2 regions of the Kurthia sp. FSL E2-0154 genome follow, and region 2 is predicted to be linked to the other one. Evidence: riboswitches for the same ligand, from Rfam matches in the RefSeq annotation. Region 2 holds a riboswitch; the other holds the start of a gene.
The links. Region 2 has a riboswitch for cobalamin ahead of MHB75_RS03755 ((2Fe-2S) ferredoxin domain-containing protein). Riboswitches for the same ligand answer to the same signal wherever they lie in the genome.
Positions count from the first base shown of each region.

Region 1: another riboswitch for cobalamin. It lies ahead of MHB75_RS05320 (Ig-like domain-containing protein); the one in region 2 lies ahead of MHB75_RS03755 ((2Fe-2S) ferredoxin domain-containing protein).

Region 1 covers NZ_JBBOPO010000001.1:1,093,121-1,100,903, reverse strand. Annotated here, with positions in the region: gene MHB75_RS05330 (cyclase family protein) at 1-683, shown strand, start outside; gene MHB75_RS05325 (transcriptional regulator) at 891-1,052, shown strand; cobalamin riboswitch at 1,178-1,359, shown strand; gene MHB75_RS05320 (Ig-like domain-containing protein) at 1,484-3,028, shown strand; gene MHB75_RS05315 (DUF4430 domain-containing protein) at 3,110-4,009, shown strand; gene MHB75_RS05310 (energy-coupling factor transporter transmembrane component T) at 4,014-4,895, shown strand; gene MHB75_RS05305 (ABC transporter ATP-binding protein) at 4,868-6,523, shown strand; gene MHB75_RS05300 (ECF transporter S component) at 6,516-7,208, shown strand; gene MHB75_RS05295 (S8 family serine peptidase) at 7,323-7,783, shown strand, end outside.
Region 2 covers NZ_JBBOPO010000001.1:788,802-796,584, forward strand. Annotated here, with positions in the region: gene cbiQ (cobalt ECF transporter T component CbiQ) at 1-626, opposite strand, end outside; gene MHB75_RS03745 (energy-coupling factor ABC transporter substrate-binding protein) at 613-906, opposite strand; gene MHB75_RS03750 (energy-coupling factor ABC transporter permease) at 906-1,586, opposite strand; cobalamin riboswitch at 1,778-1,964, opposite strand; cobalamin riboswitch at 2,192-2,373, shown strand; gene MHB75_RS03755 ((2Fe-2S) ferredoxin domain-containing protein) at 2,530-2,904, shown strand; gene cobJ (precorrin-3B C(17)-methyltransferase) at 2,904-4,535, shown strand; gene MHB75_RS03765 (sirohydrochlorin chelatase) at 4,547-5,458, shown strand; gene cobK (precorrin-6A reductase) at 5,455-6,210, shown strand; gene MHB75_RS03775 (precorrin-8X methylmutase) at 6,213-6,908, shown strand; gene MHB75_RS03780 (cobalt-precorrin-5B (C(1))-methyltransferase) at 6,908-7,783, shown strand, end outside.

The sequences.
Region 1 (7,783 bases), 300 kb from region 2:
TGACACATACATTTAATAGCCAGTCACCTCACTTCCATGCATTCAATCCAGCAAAATTTGATACACTTTTTACACATGATGATGGCTTTTTTGCACAACAATTTTCTTTTGCAGGTCAGTATGGAACACATCTTGATGCACCGATACACTTTGTACGAGATACACGCTATATTGAGGAACTTCATCTTCAGGAATTAGTACTGCCACTTATTGTTGTAGATATTACAGCTCAAGTACAAAAGAATCCAGGTCACACGGTAACGATTGAAGACATCCTCTCATTTGAGGATCAAAATGGCATCATTGAAGCCGACTCATTTGTCGCATTACGCACAGACTGGTCGAAGCGCTGGCCCGACCATGATACCTTTAATAATATTGATGAAGCAGGCGTGGCTCATGTGCCAGGTTGGTCTGTCGAAGTATTATCTTTTTTATTCAAAGAACGAGGCATTAAAGCGATTGGTCATGAAACATTTGATACAGATTCGAGTGAAGAATATCGAAAACATGGCTCATTAGCCGCAGAGTATTTCGTTTTAGAACAAGATACGTATCAAGTCGAACTTTTAACGAATTTAGATCAACTTCCGGCAAAGGGGGCAGTTATCTTTAATATCGTGGCTAAACCTGAAAAAGCATCCGGTTTTCCCGTACGCTCATTTGCGATTACACCGAATTAATAATGGCTCATTCGCCTTAAACTATACAGACTCATTTGTCGTGGAACACCTTGTCATCTCAAGGTGTTTTTTTGTTTTAAAAATAATATTATTATGTAAACTAAATATTTTGTTGAATTTTCAGAAAATTAGTTGACACCTCTTTTCTTCTGTTATATATTAAATACAACAAGTAAAACTGTTATATAACAAAAGGAGAGATGTTTAATGGAACACTTTATGGAAGGTTATCAGACGTATTGTCAAGCTTGCGAAAACTATGGGTTGGAGTCGATGAATTACCATTTATATGTCAAACAATTAACAGAGGAGCAATTGTATGCATTTAATGAGTATAAGAGAGACGCCACAATTCAAGAGATTAGCTAGGTATTAAACCTCTATTTTCCACTTAATGTGTAAAGTAGAGGTTTTTGTATGTCCTAAGACCTTCTTTTACGAAAAGTTATTTACTTTTTTTATAGAGTATGGAATACTTTCTATTAAGATAATTGAATATTCTTTCAGGTGAGAGTACTAGTTTTAGGCTAGATAATAGGGAAAACGGTGAAAATCCGATGCAGCCCCGCTACTGTAATATGGGATGAAATGACATACAAACACTGTGTTTATACGGGAAGTTGTCAAAGTAATATGATCATAGAGCCAGGAGACCTGCTTTCATCATTCGTTTCAATCTTCGAGGGGTGGATTAGACGCACGTATGTATAATTGTTGTTACATAATTCTTCATGTCTTCGGAACGTGAGCTTTTCGTGTTAGCTAATCCTCCAAATCAAAACCATTTGGGGGTTATTTTTATGTTTAAATCAAAATGGGTGATTCCAGCAACATTATCAGCAGCTTTAGTCGTTTCAGCTGTACCAGCAACGGCTTTACAAGCAGAAGCAAAAGTACCAACAGTTAAAAAAGTTGATGTAGCGAATACATTAAAAGCAACATCGAACTATTATTATTCATTACCAGATGTATCAACACCAACTTACCAAAGTTCAGATGCAGTACTTAATTTTGCGCGTTCAAATTACGCTGTAAGTAAAGATTACTACACAACATTCTATAAAGATGTTGAACGTGAATTAAAGAAGCAAAAAGGTCAATTTAATAGCTCGCCAGGCGCATTATCAAAAATAATTTTAGCGATTACTGCCATCGGTAAAGATCCGAAAAATGTGGCGGGTTATAACTTAATTAACTTATTAGGTGATAAATTAGTAGCAGGTAAAGCAGCGAAAAGTTTATACATCACAGATTATTTATATGTATTACGTGCTTTAGAAGCGAAAGATTATAGCTTCCCAGCAGGTACAAAATACGCTGACTTCTCACGTAAATCTATGGTTGATTATTTAGTAAGCACACAATTTGAAAATGGCGGCTTCTCATGGGCTGAAGACGTTGAAAACGGCGTGAGTGTCGACATGACTGCTATGGTGTTAAGTGCTCTTGCGAACTATGATTCAGACCCAGCCGTTAAAGCGTCAATTCGTAAAGGTTTAGATTATATGTCAAGTCAATTAACAGATGTTGCAGGTTACAGTCCATGGGGCGGTAATAGTGTCGATTCACAAGCACAAGTGGTCATCGCTCTAACAGAGAATGGCATTAATCCAAAAACAGCACGTTCATTTATTAAAAATGGTCAATGGGCTGTGTCAAATATGTTATTAAACTTTGATGCAACAACAGGTGGTTTTAAAATAACACCAGATCAAAAAAGTCCACAACTATTTGCAACAACAAGTGCAATTTTAGGTCTTGTTGCGTATGATCGCTATGCATCAGATAAAAATACATTCTTTGATTTAACAGATGCAAAAGCTTCTTCTTTAAAGTATGATACAACTGCACCAAAATCATTAAGTGTTACAAAAGTGGCGAACACAACAAAAACAATTTCAGGTACGACAGAACCATATGCAACGGTTACAATCTATAATGGTTCGAAAAAATTAGCAGCAGTTCAAGCAGATGCAAAAGGTAAATTCTCATATCCAGTAAAAACTGCGTTCAAGGCGAATGCGACAGTGAAATTCTATGTAACCGACTTAGCTAGTAATAAGAGCAAAGCCATTACACAAAAAGTGGCTGATCGTTTAACACCTGCAACACCAAAAGTAAGTAAACTTGTAAAAGGCGCTAAAAAAGTAACCGGATCAACAACAAAAGGTGCAACAGTATATGCGAAAATTGGAAACAAAACATATAAAGCAACTGCCAGCACAAAAACAGGTTCTTTCTCAATTAAAGTGCCAACATTAAAAGAAAAAACAAAAGTAAAAGTGTATGCGAAAAAATCAAATTACACAAGTAAATCCGTTACAGTTGCAGTAAAAAGCAAATAAGATTTACACATAGCGAATAAGGGTTGCTCTAAGATGTAAATCTTGGAACAGCCCTATTGCTATCTTAAAAGGAGGGACAACATGAAAAGTAAAATTATACTATTTGCGCTATCTGCAACCTTACTTTTAACAGGCTGTAAAGTGCAAACCGCACAGCAATATGAAAATGAGCAAGAGGAAGAAGCGAAAAAAGTCGTTGTTCTAAATGACGAAGAACAGAAAAAAGTAAAAGAAAAAACAAAAGAAACGGCGCAAGATGATAAAGGTTCTGTAACGAAAGAAGTGGCTACTACATCTGAAAACGACACGACAACGTCAACGAATTCGTCCATTTCTACAGTAGAGAAACCAACATCGACACCATCTCAAACACAAAAAACAGAGGCAAAAAAGGAAATAATAACATCTAATAAGACCTCTAAAGAACAACCAACAAAAAAAGAAAAACCAGTCAAAAAAGACGAAGCGAAAAAAGAAACGACGGTAACGAAAAAACCGGAGGCAACGACTTCTACACCGAAGCCATCGACACCAAAACCGTCAACACCTGAAAAACCTATAGAAAAACCAGTGAAAAAAGAGTATGCAACGATTACAATTGGCATGCGTACATTACTAAATCCTGATCATTATGAGCTATTACCGAAAAACCTACAAAGTGAACAATATGTACCAGCAAGTGGCGTACTACTAAATAACGCAAAAATTGAAATTAAAGAAGGCGATACAGCTTGGGATGCCATTTCAAAACTACGTTCAAAATACGGTATTTATATTAATTACGAAAAAAATCCAATGTACGGTATTTATATTATCGGGATTAATCATATAAACGAAAAACAAGCAGGTTCATTAAGTGGCTGGATGTATACAGTTAACGGTGTAAAAGCACCTGTTGGCGTAGGTAATTATCAACTTGAAGATGGTGACCGCATTGAGTTGCAATATACAACTAATGGTGGAACGGACTTAGGGTGGTAGTTAGATGAAATCACTTCATGATTTTCACCCGCTCGTTATTTTCAGTTACTTTTTCGCTGTTATTGGTTTAACAATGTTTTATATGCATCCTATTCTGCTTATAATTAGTTTTACGGGTGCAACTGTCACAAGCTTTCTTTTATTAAAGAAAAGTTTTTTGAAATCGATTAAATGGCTGCTTCCATTCATGTTGGTAGCAGCTATTTTAAACCCTTTACTCATTCATGAAGGCGAAACAGCGATTCTCTATATCAATGAACAACCGATTACAGTCGAAGCTATTGTTTATGGATTTGCTGCTTCTGTCATGTTAATCGCCATTATCTTTTGGTTTAGTGCATTTAATGCGGTCATGACATCTGATAAATTTTTATATTTATTTACGAAAATATCCCCTGCTGTGGCATTACTGATCTCATTAACGATGCGCCTCGTTCCTTTATTTGGTCATCAAATTAAGAAGATTATGTATGCGCAGCGTGCGATTGGCATGGACCCTAGTTCAGGTTCGGTTTGGCATCGTATTAAAGCTGGAACTCGTATTTTATCCATCCTTATCTCTTGGGCTTTAGAAAGTGCAATTGAAACAGCCGATTCGATGAAAGCACGCGGCTACGGATTAAAGGGGCGCTCAACTTTTTCATTATTTCGCTTTGATCGATTAGATGGATTTGCACTCAGCGGTATTTTTATTTTATTTATCATTCAATTACTATGTAGCTATTTCGGTTGGAATGAATTCTACTACTATCCAACGTTCTCACCAATCGTTTGGAATGGTCCGATGATTTTCATGACCATTAGTTATGGTATACTCGTGTCACTACCTATTTTTATTGAAGTACTGGAGGCATTCAAATGGCGCTCATTGAAATCAATCAATTAATGTTTAGTTATCCACTTGCAACAAAACCAACTTTAAAAGACATCTCTCTTGAAATTGAAGCAGGTGAATTCGTCGTATTATGCGGAACATCAGGATGTGGTAAGAGTACATTATTAAAGCATTTAAAACGTGAATTAACGCCACATGGTCAAACGTCTGGAACGATTCATTTCAATGGTGTCGCTTTACAAGACTTGCCTCAGCGTGAAGCAGCCAGTCAAATTGGTTATGTACTTCAAAAACCTGAACTACAAATTGTAACGGATAAAGTATGGCATGAATTAAGTTTTGGTCTTGAAAATCTCGGTTACGATTCCATGACAATCCGTCGTCGCGTTGCTGAAATGGCAAGCTTCTTCGGTATTCAAACATGGTTCCGAAAAAATACAACAGACTTATCAGGTGGTCAAAAACAGCTGCTCAATTTAGCGAGTATTATGGTGATGCAACCACAACTACTGATTCTAGATGAACCTACATCACAACTCGACCCGATTGCAGCGAGTGAATTTATCGCAACACTTCAAAAGCTCAATAAAGAACTCGGTTTAACGATTGTGCTTGTTGAACACCGATTAGAGGAAGTATATCCGATTGCAGATCGTGTCATTATTTTAGATGCAGGTGAAATTATTGCAAATGATACACCGATTAAAGCGGCGACACGTTTACGTCATGTTGATGCACATCATCCGATGTTACTAGGTTTGCCAACGCCACTTCGTGTACATCATGCACTTAAGCAATCAGATGAAACACCTTTAACGATTCGTGACGGACGCACATGGCTTGAAAAGCATTACGAAAAAGACCATAAGCAAATTCAAGAAGCAGAGCCTTCTGGAGAAGTCGTACTAGATGTGCAAGATTTATGGTTTCGCTATGACCGTCATGCAGAAGATTTAATTCGAGGATTGAATTTCCAGCTCCATCAAGGTGAATTTCTAAGTATTGTTGGTGGAAACGGGACGGGTAAATCCACAACACTCGGCTTAATTACAGGGCTACTAAAGCCACATCGAGGAAAAGTAACGATTTTTAATAAACTGCTTAAAAAATATGCGAAAAAAGAATTGTATCAAGGTATGATTTCGATGCTACCACAAGATCCAACAACATTGCTTGTCGAAAAAGAAGTGCAACTTGAACTCGCCATGATGTCAAAAGATCAAGCAGCTATTGATCGCGTAATTGACTTACTTCAAATTCGCCATCTACTTGCTCAACATCCATATGATTTAAGCGGTGGTGAGCAGCAAAAAGTCGCACTTGGAAAAGTACTACTTAAAAATCCAAAAATCTTAGTACTAGATGAGCCAACGAAGGGGCTAGACGGTGAATCTAAACAAGTATTAGCTCGTATTCTACATGACTTACAAAGTCAAGGGACATCAATTTTAATGGTGACGCATGATGTCGAATTCTCGGCGGAACATGCAACGTCTTGTGCGATGTTCTTTGACGGTGAAATCGTCGCAAAAGGAACACCAGCTGCCTTTTACAGTGGCAATCACTTCTATACAACAGCGACAAATCGTATGTGTCGTCAATTATTTGAAGATGTTGTAACGACAGAGCAGTTAATTGCACGTTGCCAATCTCAACAAGAGGTGATGACACATGTCTAAAAAGGTGATTTCACTCATTATCTTTTTTGTGATTATTCCCATTGGGATTTTAATTGGAGCGACTTTATTAGAAGATGGAAAATACAATTTAATCTCCATGTTTGTCATGGTATTTGCTTGTATTCCTTTCTTTTTATCATTTGAAAGACGAAAACCCGATGCGAGAGAAGTATTAATTATCGCAGTGATGTCGGCAATTACGGTGGCAGGACGTGCAGCATTCGCCTTTATCCCAGCATTTAAACCGATGACAGCGCTTGTGGCGATTACAGGCTTTAAACTTGGTCCAGAAGCTGGTTTTCTAACGGGTGCTGTATCTGCTGTTACGTCGAATATCTTATTCGGTCAAGGTCCGTGGACACCTTTCCAAATGTTCACGCTCGGTATTCTCGGCTACATTGCTGGATTACTCGGCAAAACGAAATGGATGGAATCAAAAATCTCATTACTATTTTACGGGATTTTCTCAGGTATCATGTATTCGATGCTCATGGATATTTGGACGGTTTTATCGCTTGGTAACGGCTTTAATTGGATTGTCTACGGTTCTAAAATCATCACAGCGATTCCATTTACTATTACGTATATGATTTCGAATGTCATCTTCCTGTGGTTACTTACAAAACCAATTGGTGACAAGCTAGAGCGGCTAAAAATTAAATACGGGGTCATGCAGACGACTTAATTTGAAAGAGTAGCGTAGTAATCGCTGCTCTTTTTCAATTTTCAGAACAACTATTGAATACAAGACTTCATTTTTCATATAATGGAGTAACAACACTTTAAAGGAGGGTTTGGTATGAAAAGGTTATTATTGGCGGCAAGTTGTTGTCTAGGTCTCATTGCAACATCTTTCATAAGTGCTTCCGCAGAAGAAGTCATCATCTCTACACCACATCAAGATGTACATGATATGAAGCAGCAGTTACCGAAAAATGCTGAGATATTGCCAGATTTACAACTCATCTTAACGGACCTTACAGTAGCTGAACAGCGTACTTTTCACCAAGCTTTCCCAGATAGTACGATTGAAAAAAATACAGCTGTCACATTATTAAATGAACCGACGAAACCAACGTGGAATTTATCACTTCTACGTATTCCTGTCACACCTGCATCACTTTATACAGGGAAAAATATAAAAGTAGCTGTTATTGATACCGGTGTAGCGACAATACCGAGTTTGCAACACGCCATTAAGCAACAACTCGTATTTGCACCAGACGATCCGAATACGACTGTGAATGAAGCGGATACGAT
Region 2 (7,783 bases):
GAACGTCGAAAAACATCTTTAAACATGGCCGTCACTAAATAACCGACAGATTGAAACCAGCGGCGCTTTTTTTGATAACCAAGACGGGATTGCTGGGCTTCATAAATGGCCTGCATACTTTGTAAAAAGACAAAAATAAAGCGATATGTGAGTTCACATAGTTCAATAAAAATAATCGGTATTTTTAATTGACGCATCGCATATGTGATGGCACTAATCGGCGTTGTGAGCGCAATAAAATAAAGACAACTAATACTTGCGAGCACCGAGAAAAAAAGGTGAAACGCTGTATCGACACTCGCTTTTCCGATAAAAAGTTGAACACTTCCAAATGACATACTCCAATAGTGAGGGGGAAGTGTGGCCGTTGTAAATGAAATAAGAATCGAAAAAATACTTGTCAGCAAAAAGAAACCCGGCAAAAGAAGTAATTTACAATAGAGTGATAATGGTATTTTAGCGGCAAATAAAATAAAAGTACTCATTACGAAAAACGTAATGAGTGAAATAAGTACATCCTTTGTGATGACAGCGAATAGCAAAAAACTCAGTGCCAATACCATCTTCTCTAAAGGATGTACGTTGCTTAAACGATTCGTATAAGCATATTGATCAATTGGAATCATGCGAAACCTTTTCTTTTTTCGTACGACCACGCATTAAACCGAAGAAGTAGCCGATAAAACCTGCACCAATTGCCGCTTGTAGTGCAAATAATAAACTTTCGATTTCGCCACTTGGTGGTTCCCAAATGCTCGAGAACCATGGTTCATAGCTTTTGTCGATTTCAGTAATGGCTGCTTCTGCTTCACCATCCGCACCGCCAAATTCAGCACCCTTTTGAATAAATAAAGGGAAGATGGCAAGGGCGATGACGATGAAAAGGAAGAATAGATTCTTTTTCATTATTCAGCTGCCTCCTTTTTCTTCGTGAAAATATTTAACATACGCAACTCTGCAACATTGTATTTTCGTAAGAAGTTCATAACAATGACCGTTAATAAACCTTCACTAATCGCAAGTGGAATTTGTGTGAATGAGAAAATACTTGCGAATTTTGCGAATGAAGCAAGCATGCCACCCGCTTCAGAAGGGAAGGCAAGTGCTAATTGGAATGATGTAATTGTATATGTACCGAGATCACCAAGCATTGCGGCTAAAAAGACAGCAACGGAGAATGACCAACCTGCTTTTTGAGCGCCTTTGAATACATACCATGCGATAATTGGACCAGCAACTGCCATTGAGAAGGCATTCGCGCCAAGTGTTGTAAGTCCGCCATGTGCAAGTAGTAGTGCTTGGAATAGTAACACGATTGAACCGACAACACTCATCGCCAGTGGTCCGAATAATACAGTACCTAAGCCGACACCTGTTGGATGTGAACAACTACCTGTAACAGATGGAATTTTTAACGCGGATAAGACGAAAGCGAAAGCCCCAGATAATCCAAGCATCATCTTCGTTTCAGGATGTTCTTTTACAGTTTTTCGAATCGAACGAATCCCCATAATGATGAATGGTAGGGAGATCGCCCACCAAAAAATCGCCCACTCAATCGGTAAAAAGCCTTCCATAATGTGCATCGCATTCGCACGATTTGGCACGATTAAGAGAATGGGTAAAAAATAAACTAGCTTTAATAATTTCTTCAACACGTTCAAACGTCCTCCTTTTTCTTTGAGAATGTGCACAAAAAAACCTATTCTATAATATAGAATAGGTTAAAAAAGACATAGCAAAAAAAGCTGTCTTTCATACGCCTATCCTCGTAGGGTGAAATCAATCTTCGGTGGCAGGTCTCCTGGCTTCGCCTCATCATGTATGAACACCTTCCCGTTCATTGAACAGTGGCATATCGTTCATACACTCCGCTTCACAGTTGCGGGACAGCATCGGATTTACACCGATTTCCCTTTTAAGTAAGTTCATCAAAAACTTACACCATCGAATCGTTAAAATTATTTGATATTTCTAAAAAAGCTTATCATAAAACGCTAAATTTTGACAATACGTATTTTTTTTAACAAAAATTTTTTAAGTGAAAATTCTGGATAAATGCAGAGATTTCAGTGTTTTTTCAAGGTGAATAAACTTTAATAATATTTTATCAAAATGAATTTTCAGAAAAGTGTCTTGAAAGTTAGACAAATTATGGTTATGATTATAACCAAGATTTTGAAATTACATATAACGATTGTATTTTAGGAGTGCCTATTATTTTTTAGGTTAAAAGGGAAAATGGTGAGATGCCATTACAGCCCCCGCTACTGTATAAGTGTCGAAACAGTCAGATCCATTGGCGAATTGCTGAGAAGGGACTGCGTTCGGATACACTTGAGTCAGGAAACCTGCTTCTAAAATCGGACAAACTTTTCGGTGGGAAGAGATTTGGACAAACTAGTAGTTGGGCTACGCTTATTTCGCTATGCCAATTTTTAGGATGTTCAACCTCTATTCGCCTAGAATAGAGGTTTTTTGTTTGCGCAAAAGCGGATCGTTCGGATACATACGAGGGGGATGTTAGAGATGACAACTTGGAATTTGAATGGTGTGCAATCACACGTATTAATTTGTAATGGTAGTAGCTGCATGCGTAAAGAGGGAGAAGAAATTACACAAAAAATTCGTGCGGAAATTACAGCGCGTAACTTGGATGAGCAGATTCATACATCACGTACACGTTGTAATGGACGTTGTAAAGATGCATGTGTCGTTGTGCACTATCCAAAAGGCGATTGGTATAGCATTACGTCGGAAGAAGAAGCGACACGTTTTGTAGCGCAACTTGCAGGCGAGCAAAAAACGGTTGTACCGCGTATTACATTTGAAAATGGCACGTTCGTTCGTAATGAAGATACACCAGCGATTAAGGGGATTTCAAAAGTGAAGGAGGAAGTTTAATGACACAACAAGGAAAATTGTATGTCGTTGGCTTCGGTCCTGGAGACTTTCAGCATATTACGAATCGTGCAGTAGAGGTATTAAAATCATGTGACGTTGTCATCGGTTATAAAACTTATGTCGATTTGATTCAAGATTTAATTACAGCGACAGCCGTAATTAGTACAGGGATGACAGAAGAAGTGTCGCGTGCGCAAGAAGCAGTAAGACAAGCAGAGGCAGGTAAGTCCGTTGCCGTAATTTCAAGTGGCGATGCAGGTGTGTATGGTATGGCAGGGCTTGTGTACGAAGTGTTAATTGAACAAGGTTGGACGGAGAAAACAGGTGTACCGATTGAGATTGTACCAGGGATTTCAGCTATTAATTCATGTGCATCACTACTAGGCGCACCCGTCATGCATGATGCTTGTACGATTAGTTTGAGTGACCATTTAACACCATGGGATTTAATTGCAAAACGAATTGAAGCAGCTGCGATGGCAGACTTCGTTATTGCGTTTTACAATCCAAAAAGTGGTCGCCGTACACGTCAAATTGCGGAAGCGCAGCGCATTTTACTGATGTATCGTCATCCAGATACGCCTGTAGGTCTAGTGAAAAGTGCTTATCGTGAGACACAACAAATTCAGATGACGACATTACAAGATATGTTGGAACACGATATTGGGATGTTGACGACTGTTGTTATCGGGAATTCGTCGACATTCATGTATGACGGGAAGATGATTACACCGCGTGGTTATCAGCGTAAATATACACTTGGTGAAGAAAAACAACCGTTAAAGCCGCATCAGCGTTTGAAAAAAGAAGCAGAACCATGGGCGATGGATCAGGAAACAGGAAAGTCATACGCGCCGCAAGCGATTGCTACAGTGGAGCCGAAAAAGCCTGAAGTAGATACTCTAGCACTTGCAGAGGAAGCGCTTGGCTATCTTGGTGGAACCGTTGTTGAACCGAAACAATATGTTCACCAGAAGATGGAGGCAATTTTCGAGTTTGCGGTCAGCCCAGGCGTAGCGAATAAGAAGATTACACCACAGCAAATGCTTGTGTTAGCCGAAGTAGTGGGTGAAAAAGGTTCGATGGAATATACGCCAGACCATGAATTTATTCTTCGTATTCCAACCACATCACCTGAACGTATTACCGATCGTTTACGAGAAGTCGGTCTCATAATCGCACCGGTTGGCGATGTTGTGAAAATGAAGGCATGTGATTTCTGTGATGGTGAAAAAGCCGATGCGATTCCATATGCCGATGCTTTGCAAGAGGCATTTGGTGGAATGAGCCTACCGAAAACATTAAATATTGGTTTTAATGGCTGCGGAATGGCTTGTTATAAAGCAGTGATGGATGATATCGGAATTGTTTACCGAAAAGGTGCATTCGATGTCTTTATCGGCGCAAAACCTGTCGGACGTACGGCGCACCCAGGTCAACCTGTAGTTGAAGGACTAGACAAAGAACAATTAGTACCTCTTGTAGAATCAATTATTCAAGAATATAAAGCAAATGCGCATCCGAATGAGCGCTTATTCAAATATTTTAAACGTGTGAAGAAGATTGGAAACTTTATTTATCAAGATCTCACACCAAAAATCAAAATTGCCCCTGCACCTTGTGGGGATTAGGAGTGTTGAAGATGAAAACAGCAGTATTAATCGTCGGTCATGGTAGTCGTCTACCAGCAGGAAATGAAGAAGTACGTCAATTTGCAAAGCGTATTGAAGCGCAATTACCAGAACAATTATTAGTGGAAACATGTTTTTTAGAATTTGAAAGTCCAAATATTGCACAGGGAATGAAGGCGTGTGTCGAGCGCGGCGCACAAAAAATTATTACCATTCCAATTATGCTTTTACAAGCAGGGCATTCAAAAATTCATATTCCAATGGCGATTGATGAGGCGAAAGAATTGTATCCGCATGTATCGATTACATATGGTCGTCCATTAGGCATTCACCCAAGTTTAATTGATATTTTAGAGTACCGTTTAGCAGAGAGTGGTTTTGTAAAAGACGAACAAGATGAAGATACGACGGTCTTATTAGTAGCACGCGGCGGTAGTGACTTAGATTCAAATAGTGATGTTTATAAAATCGCGCGCTTATTATCAGAGCAAATTGGTGTGCGTAATGTGGAGCCTGCGTTTATGGGTGTGACCTATCCAACAGTGGATGAGGGGATTATGCGTTGTGAAAAATTAGGTGCGAAAAAAGTATATATGCTACCGTACTTCTTATTTACAGGTATCTTAATGGAGCGTATGACGGATTGGAAAGCGCGCTATGATACGGAATACGATATGGATATTACATTATGCGAATACTTTGGCTACCATTCATTACTTGAAAAAGTGGTGATTGAGCGTATTGAAGAAGCATTAGCTGGCGATGTGAAAATGAACTGCGATACATGTACATATCGTATTAATGCATCTGAATTTGTCGACCATCATCACCATCACGACCATGATCATGGGCATCACCACCATCATCACGATCATGACCACAGTCATGACCATGCGCACGACCATAAGGAAGTGCATCAATAATGTTTTTTCTAGCAGGAACGAGTGATGCGCGTGCGCTAGCTGTTCGACTGAATAACCATCACGATGTTTTAGCAACAGTAGTGACAGATTCAGCGGCTGCGAGTTTGCAAGCAGAGGGAATTGCGACACATGTGGGGCGCTTAACAGCAGAAGAAATGGCTGAAAAAGTGACAGCACGCGGTGATCAAATCATTGTCGATGCAAGTCATCCCTATGCAGAAGAAGCATCAAAAAATGCACAACAAGCGGCACAGTTAGCAGGTGTCCCGTATTGTCGCTACGAACGGATGTCTGAAGATTATGAAAACGACTTAATTACAGTTGTTGAAACATATGAAGAAGCAGCGCTTGAAGCGAAAAAGCGTAAAGGGAATGTGATGTTGCTGACGGGGAGTAAGACGCTACAAATTTTCACGAAGCATTTACTTGGTGAAGAAGGCATTACATTAATCGCACGCATGTTACCGCGTATTGACAATATGGAAAAATGCGAAGCACTTGGTTTACCGCAAAAGCAAATTATTGCGATGCAAGGACCATTTACAGCAGAGCTAAATACGGCGTTATATAAACAATACGATACGACATTGATGGTTACAAAAGAGAGCGGGAAGGTTGGTTCGGTTGATGAGAAAATCACGACAGCTTTAGCACTTGGAATTGAAGTGATTTTGATTGCACGTCCGAAAATCGATTATCCGAATATGTTCCGTAACTTTGATGATATTGAGCAATTTATAGGAGGCATTTGATCATGACAAATGAGCAACAGGAAAAAGAATTATTTATTAATACAGACAACTTTAATACGGATTTCACACCGTTAACAGTAGAGCCGAACCGTATTTATGAATATAGTTTTGAAACGATTTTAGAAGAATATGGTCCACATGACTATTCAGAAGATGAGTGGTCAATCATTCGTCGTATCGTGCATGCATCAGCCGATTTTGAATTAGGAAAAAGTGTCATTATTCATCCAGATGCGATTCGTGCAGGCATTGAATCGATTCGTGCTGGGCGTCCTGTCATTGCGGATGTACAGATGATTCAAAGTGGCTCAGGTCGTAAACGATTCCAAAAACATGGTGGCGACTTGTATTGTCATATTGCAGACGAAGATGTATCGAAAATGGCGAAGGAACATAATACGACGCGTGCGATTATTTCGATGCAAAAAGCAGCGCGCTTACATGAAGGTGGTATTTATGCAATTGGGAACGCACCAACTGCACTACTTGAACTAATTCGCCTCATTCGTGAAGGAATTGCAAAGCCCGATTTAATCATTGGTATGCCGGTTGGTTTCGTGTCAGCAGCTGAATCAAAAGAGGAATTATCGAAAGTGACAGAAGTGCCTTTTATTACGAATTTAGGTCGTAAAGGCGGTAGTACGGTAACCGTTGCGGCACTAAATGCAATCTCGATTTTAGCTGATCGCCAAGACTAATGGAAAAGAAGAAGAAAAAAGATCCGAAAGATATGCGCCATGGTTATACGACAGGCGCATGTGCCACTGCAACAACGAAAGCAGCTCTAATTGCTTTACTTTCGGGTGAAGAACAAGAATCGGTGACGATTTTTTTACCGGTTGGAAAATATGCCACATTTACGATGGAGCATACCGTACGAGAAGGAGAGGCTGTTCGTTGTGGCACGATTAAAGATGCAGGAGATGATCCTGATGTGACGCATTTAGCACTGATTGAATCGACTGTATCTTTTATTGAAGGTGATGCCATCGTTTTAGATGGTGGTGTCGGTGTAGGACGTGTAACAAAACCAGGGCTTCCTGTACCTGTTGGAGAAGCAGCGATTAATCCTGTGCCGCGAAAAATGTTAGAGGAAGTTGTGAAAGAGACACTCGAACATTTCGGCGTGAAGCGAGGTGTGAAAGTCGTCATCTCGGTTCCAGCTGGTGAGGAGTTGGCGAAAAAGACATTGAATGGTCGCTTGGGAATTGTCGGTGGTATTTCCATCTTAGGAACGAGAGGAACCGTTGTACCGTTTTCAAGTGCAGCTTATATGGCGAGTATTGCTGAAGCTGTTAGTGTTGCACATGCAGCAGGACAAAAACATTTGATTTTAACGACAGGTGGACGGAGTGAGCGCTATGCGATGGCGCTTTTTCCTGATTTAGCTGAAGAATGTTTTATTGAGATGGGTGATTTTGTCGGTCATGCATTGAAGCACTGTAAAATACACGATATTCCGCAAGTGACATTGGTCGGTATGATGGGGAAATTCTCAAAAGTGGCACAAGGCGTGATGATGGTTCACTCGAAAAGCGCGCCAATTAACTTTGAGTTTTTAGCAGACCTTGCA